One region of the Delftia sp. Cs1-4 genome, then DNA from elsewhere that is predicted to be linked to it. Evidence: riboswitches for the same ligand, from Rfam matches in the RefSeq annotation. Region 1 holds a riboswitch; the other holds the start of a gene.
The links. A riboswitch is a leader RNA that binds a small molecule or an ion and turns the genes downstream of it on or off. The one in region 1 is predicted to bind cobalamin.

Region 1 (3,395 bases):
GGCCGGCCATGGCCAGCCAGCGGTTGCTGATGCGCCAGGCATCTTCCAGGTACAGGGCATGCTGGGTCACGCCGGTTTCTGTCTTGGCGGCGGTGAGATCGGGGCTGGCCCAGCTGCCATGCACGGGATCCCAGGCCGAGACCGTGGACGAGCCGCCATAGGGCGAGTTGTTGGACAGCCGCAGGTTGATGCGCGCGGCCTCCCAGCCCATGGCGATCTTGTGCGAGCCCCGGTCCACGTTCAGGCCCAGGCGGTTGCCGGTCTGCTCCAGGTCGTGCAGGATTTCCAGGTAGTCGGAGCGGCCCACGGTCCAGGTGGCGGGGTTGAGCGCGTAGGCCTCGATGTTGCGCCAGTGGCGGTCGGACTTCACGTGGTACAGCTCGTTGCGCACCGTCAGCCAGTCATTGGCCTTCCATTGCACCTTGGCGCGCAGGCGCTCGTCGGCATAGCGCAGCACGCTGTCTTCGGCGTTGTAGTTGCGGTCGCGCAGCGACTCCACCACCTTGCCGTCCAGGCCCGGCGTGCCCCAGTAGCGGCTGGGCTTTTGCACGCTGCGGTCGGCAATCAGGTCGATCTGCAGGTCGCTCGTGGGCTCCAAGCGCAGCGTGCTCATGAACTTGCCGTTGCGCGACTGGTCCAGATCGCGCTCGCCTGCGCTGCGTGCGGTGTAGCTGTCGATGCGGTAGCTGGCATAGGCGCCCAGGGCGCCGGTCACGCCCAGGCCCAGGCGCAGCGTGTCGTCCGTGCCCGCGCCCACCAGCACCTCGGCCGAGCTGGTGCGGCTGGGCTGCTTGCGGATGGCGTTGACCGTGGCGCCCATGGTGCCGCTGCCATACATCAGCGAGGCCGGGCCGCGCAGCACGTCGATGCGCTCGTAGCCCCAGCTGTCACCCGGATAGGCCGTGGTGCCGGCGGCCACGCCCAGCACCATGCCGTCTTCGGCCACGCCCACGGAGTTCACGCCCGCAAAGCCGCGGCTGCTGAAGGACAGGCCACCATTGCCCGGCGTGCTGCTGGAGGTCAGGCCCACGGTGCGCGTGACGGCGTCCACCAGGGCGTAGTCGCCGCGCTCCTGCATCTGCTCGGCAGAAACACCATCCACGCTGGCCGGCACTTCCTGGTTGGAGACGCCGGTATGGCTGGCAGAGCGCGCAGGCTGGGCCAGTTGCTGGCCGATGCGTTCGGCCTGGCCGGTGACCTGGACCTCGGGCAGGGCGGTTGATGGGGGCGTTGGGGTGGGGGTTTGTGTTTGAGCCTGCGCCGGCAGGCAGATGAAGGCGCAGGCCAGGGCCAGCGGGCTCAGCCGCACGGAAAGGGACTGGGCAGCGCGAGCGCTGGAAACCCTGGAAAAGGAAGAATGCATTTCGAACATCGGTCTTCGACCGTCTGATGCGAAAGCAAGGCACTGCCACCTCTCCAGCCAGCGTGGGAGGAAAGGGCGCAGGACGTTGCCATCCGCACCCCGCAGACAGTCAAGAAAACGCCTGCACAGCAGGCGAGAAACGCAGCAGGCCGGTCTCCGGGCTCACAAGCGGCGCAAGGACATGCCTTGCGCCCAGCGCCCCGTCTTCCCAATCCACCCGCGAAAAGCTGCATGTTGCAGACCACGCCATGAATCAGTGACAGCCTGTCATCGCCCCTCCGCAGGGTTGCGGAGACTGGCGGGACAGGCATGGAGCGCCTTGACTTGTTTACCGTTGCGGGGGCAGCCAAGGCCTGTGCCGGCAGCGCAAAAAGCATTTGCTGGCAGTCACCTTGTTCCCGTTTCATCCCCATGGCTGGCATGCGGACACCTGTTGCACGGATGCCTTTGCAGGCGCGGCATTATAGCCAGCGCTCTGTTTGCAGAGCCTTGGGCGCCTGGGGCACGTCGTGCAACAGCAGCTCCAGACCCAGCCACTCGCCACGGTGAACGCGGCTGATGGCATGCCGCAGGTGCACGCGGTAAAAGCCTGACGCACCGCGCACCGGGCGCGGCCCCGTGGCGATGATGGCCGCATCCCCCAGGCCCAGCGGCAGCACCATGGGGCGCGATTGCATGCGCGGGCGCTGCTCGGTCATCACGAATTCGCCGCCCTCGAAATCCTGGCCCGGCCGGGACAGCAGCAGCACCAGCTGCAGCGGAAACACCGCCGCACCTTCGCTGTATGAACGCAGCGGGGCATGACCCGCTTGCGGCACGCGCAGCAGATGTGGCTGTGGCTGTGACTGCGGCTGCGTCTGGCCTGCTTGCCTGCCCGCACGCATGAAATCCTCGAAGCAGCCCGGCAACTCAGGCTGCATGCCCATGTGTTCGCGCCAGCGGTTGGCCAGGGCCAGCAGATGCCCGTACAGCACCGGGCGCCATGCCTGCATGGAGGGCGGCAGGCCAGACGCGGCGGCCGCCTCGCGGGCCAAGGCGCGGCTTTCATCCGCAGTCAGCAGCTGCGGCAGCAGGGCATGGCCTTCGGCATCGAGCTCAGCGGCAATCCGCGCCCAATTCAGGCGCGCGAAGCGATCCTGGCTGTTGAGCCTATCCATTTCAGACCGTCCAACCATTCAGCCCGCCTTGCGAAAAGTGAGATTGATGCGCCGCCCGCCCAGCAGCGGGTGAGGCTGGTCCTTGAGCGGCAGCACGCCGTGATGGCGCAGCCGATCCACGCCGCCCCAGACCACCACGTCGCCATGCTGCAGCGGCACCCTGGCCGTGCTGTCCGCCCGCGCCAATCCTCCAAACAGAAAAGTGGCCGGCATGCCCAGGGACACCGAGACAATGGGCGCGCCCAGGTCGCGCTCGTCGCGGTCCTGGTGCAGGGAAAGCCGGGTGCCGGGCAGGTACTGGTTGATGAGGCAGGCATCGGGCACAAAACCTTCGAACCCCGCCGCAGCGGCCGCCTCGCCCGCCAGCCGGACAAACAGGGCCGGCATGGCGGGCCAGGGCTGGCCGCTGAGTGGGTCGATGGCGCTATAGCGGTAGCCGCGCCTGTCGCTGGTCCAGCCCAGCGCGCCGCAGTTGGTCATGGCCACCGACATGGTGAAGCCGCCCGGCGTGACCAGATGGCGCAGCGGCGCCCGCGCCGCAATGCCTTCGACCGCCTCCAGCAGCTGCGCGGCATGTGGCAGGGCATGGCCGCGCAGCACCACGGATTGGGGGCCTATGGATTCGGCCCCGGTGGGCTGTTCATCGGCGAAAAGATCCAGCGTGCTCATACCGGCCATCCATCAAAGTGCGTCATGAAAGATCAGCCCCACGGTATGGCGATGGCCGCTGTGGATGCGGCTGACCCCATGGCGCATGGCCACGCGGCGGTAGCCGGTGCGCCGCCCGGGCACGGGCCGGTGGCGCACGGCCAGGACCAGCGCATCGCCCTGGTCCAGTGCCATCACGTCGGCCCGCTGCCGGTCGCCATCGGCCT
Region 2 (3,395 bases), 2.5 Mb from region 1:
CCGGCCGAAGGCCGCTCTGACCTGGTCGCCGAAATCCGGGGCACCGCCCCCGGCCAAGGCGCCAAGGCCATGCTCTGCAAGAGCCGCGATGCGGCCGGTGCGGGCGATCCCCAGCTGTTCCTGGCCGTGCTGCCCGGCGACCGCAAGCTGGACTTCAAGCGCCTGGCCCAGGCCGTGGGCGTGCGCAAGGCCACGCTGGCCTCGCCCGAGGAGGCCCAGGCCGCCACGGGCTGCGTGATGGGATCGGTGCCGCCGTTCTCCTTCAACCCGCAGGTGCGCCTGGTGGTGGACCCGGCTCTGGTAGAGCGCTTTGGCGAGATCGCCTTCAACGCGGGCCGGCTGGACCGCTCCATCGTGCTGGACTCGGCCGACTATGTGCGCATTGCCCGGCCCGCGCTGCACAGCCTGAGCGGGGAGGGTGCCGATTGACCATGGATTGACCCTGGCGCGGGGCTGCGCCCACAATCGTCGGCAACGTCCACATCTCCTTGCCTGACCATGTCCACCCCTGCGAAGCAGCACCCTGACCGGCCCGATGCGGCCGGCTTTGTGCGTGCGGCGCTGGCTGCTGCCCTGGCCCAGGTGCAGTCGCATCTGGCGGTCTTGGAGGGCGGTGGCAGCGATGCCGAGACCATTCACCAGCTGCGCGTGGCCCTGCGGCGCCTGCGCACCGTGCTGCGCGAATGCGCGGGGCTGGCGCCCGGCATGCGCGCCGAATGGGATGACCCCCTGGCCCAGGCCTTTACGCAACTGGGCACGCTGCGCGATGCCGATACGCTGGCCGATGTGGTGCGCCCGCTGCTGCAGGCCGCCCATGCGCCCCTGTGCGACTGGCAGGCGCCGCAGGCCGTGCAGGCGGATGCAGCCGCTGCCGTGCGCGAGCCGCCGTTCCTGCAGGCGCTGGCCGAGATCCAGGCGCTGGCGCAGGCGCCGCAGGCAGAGCCATCGGCCCGTTTTGCCCACCTGTCCGCCACAGGCACGCGCAAGTACCTGGCACGGCGGCTGGCGCGCCTGCACCGCCAGGTGCTGCGCGACGGCCGGCACTTCGACCGCCTGCCGCTGGCGCAGCAGCACCGCGTGCGCAAGCGGCTCAAGCGCCTGCGCTACCTGGCGGACTTTGCGCGGGAATTCGCGCCCGGAATGTGGCCCGGCAAAAAGGGCCGGCGCTTTGCCGAGGCGCTGGTGCCCGCCCAGGACGCGCTGGGCCTGCACAACGACATGGCCGTGGCGGCCGAGCATTTCCATGCCGAGGCCGCGCGCGACCCGCGCGCCTGGTTCGCGGCCGGCTACCTGCAGGCCCGCCTGGCTACCAGCGCGCGCAGCAGCCGCCGCGCGCTGCGTGCGCTGGCCCGCGTGCCGGGCTTCTGGGCTGGGCGATAATCCGCCGCTGGCGCACCGCCGCAGCCCCTGGGCCGTGGCGGTGCGCTGTTGCTGAAGGTGCCCCATGCCGTTCACCGGCCAGGGGTTCAACGGGAAGCAGGTGCGCGATGCCATCGAGGTGGCCGCTCGCAATGCCTGCGCTGCCCCCGCAACGGTCAGCGGAATACAACTCCCCACGCTGGCGCGCCACCCACCGGTTGCGCGCCGCAAGCCACTGTGTCTGGACGGACATGGGAAGGCGGGGATGCCTGCTGCAGCGCGCCCACGATGCGCGCCGCAGCGTTCCGCAAGCCCGGATACCGGCCTTCTGCACTGCTTTCGGACGCCGCGGGAGTGCGCCTGTCCGGTCCGGCCCCAGCCTGCGCTGCCGTGGCCGGCTCCGGCGTGCGCGCCGTGCGGCGTGGTTCAGACGATAGGCCCCACGGGTGACTGGGGCAGTTGGATTCAACGCATGCGCTTCGCTTCTTTGGCCGCCGATTGTTCCGGCCCCTTTCCCCTTCTTCCCTTCCTGCGCCCGGCCACCGCTGCGGCCGTGCTGGCCTGCTGCGCCGCAGCGGCCGGCGCCGCACAGGAACCGACGGCCGGCAAAACCGGTGCATCCGCCGACGACGCGCTGGACGCCGTCTTCGTGACCGCCACCGCGCGGCCCGAGGCGCGCAGCCGCATCGCGGGCACCACGCAGACCATCGACCGCGAGGCCATAGAGCGCTCCAGCGCGCGCTCGGTCACCGACCTGCTGGCCGAGAACGCCGTGGGCTTTCTCAGCGAATGGACGGCGGCCCAGACCTCGATGAACCTGCGCGGCGCCTCCACCGACGGCCAGGGGCGCGACTTCCGCAGCCAGGTGCTGGTGCTGGTCAACGGCCGGCGCGCGGGCACGGCCAACCTGTCCAAGCTCAGCCCCTCGGATGTGGAGCGCATCGAGATCGTGCGCGGCCCGTCCTCGGTGATCTACGGCAGCCAGGCCATGGGCGGGGTGGTCAACATCATCATGAAGACGGGGGCGACGGCGCCCGGCACGCGCGCCCAGGTCCAGGCCGGTTCATGGGACCTGTGGCGCACCGATGCGCAGACGGCCGGCGCCAATGACCGCTTCGACTGGTACTTCGGCGTGAGCGCAGGCGGGCGCGGCGACTACGAGTCGGGCGATGGCGGCACGCGCATGGAGAACACGGGCTGGAAGCGGCGCGGCGCCAGCGGCGCCCTGGGCTGGCAGCTGCACGAGCTGCACCGCGTGGAGCTGCAACTGCGCACGGACGGCATCTACAACGCGGGCTTTCGCGGATCGGGCGCCAACATCTACAGCCGAGACAACCGCAGCAACCGCTCGCTGGACCTGACCTACGAAGGTGCACTGCCCGACCAGCGCCTGAGCTGGACGACCCACCTCTACAGCCTGGTCGATACCGACGAGTTCAACTGGGCATCGCCCGTGATCCGCTCGGGCAACAGCGCGGTGCCCGGCACGGCGCGCGACTACAACCACCGCCAGCTGGACGCCACGGGCCTGCGTTTTCAGCCGCGCCTGCGTGTCAGCCAGACCAATGACCTGCTGATGGGCTTTGACTGGGAGCGCAGCAAGCTGCGCTCCGACCGCCTGCGCGTGGCCATGCCGGGCGGCCCGGCGGGCCAGGTTGCGCCCTACGACAACAACCAGACCGAGCAGGTGCACGCGCTGTACTTCGAGGACGCGCAGACCCTGTTCGACGATCGCCTCACGCTGCGTGCCGGCCTGCGCAAGACCTGGGGCACGACGCGCTTCGACGATACGCCCAACCTGGCGCTGGCCCAGGCCAGCACGCGCGACTACGACAACCACACCTGGTCGGCCGGCGCCACCTGGAAGGCCACGGACCGGCTCACGCTGCGCGCTGCGGCCTCCACGGGGTTCCGCGCGCCCACGGCCACGGAGCTGGCTTCGGACTTCACGGCCGTCGGCGGTGGCCGCACCTTCGGCAATCCCAACCTCAAGCCCGAGACCAGCCGCCAGATCGAGGTCGGCGCCGCGCTGCAGC

Region 2: it holds a riboswitch for cobalamin, as region 1 does, so the genes downstream of both, DELCS14_RS04260 (TonB-dependent receptor) here and DELCS14_RS15035 (TonB-dependent receptor) in region 1, are expected to answer to the same signal.

What each region holds. Positions count from the first base shown of each region.
Region 1 covers NC_015563.1:3,421,618-3,425,012, reverse strand. The annotation lists gene DELCS14_RS15035 (TonB-dependent receptor) at 1-1,372, opposite strand, end outside; cobalamin riboswitch at 1,493-1,812, opposite strand; gene DELCS14_RS15030 (2OG-Fe(II) oxygenase) at 1,825-2,520, opposite strand; gene alkB (DNA oxidative demethylase AlkB) at 2,539-3,189, opposite strand; gene DELCS14_RS15020 (2OG-Fe(II) oxygenase) at 3,202-3,395, opposite strand, start outside.
Region 2 covers NC_015563.1:954,191-957,585, forward strand. The annotation lists gene DELCS14_RS04250 (YbaK/prolyl-tRNA synthetase associated domain-containing protein) at 1-429, shown strand, start outside; gene DELCS14_RS04255 (CHAD domain-containing protein) at 499-1,380, shown strand; cobalamin riboswitch at 1,419-1,703, shown strand; gene DELCS14_RS04260 (TonB-dependent receptor) at 1,832-3,395, shown strand, end outside.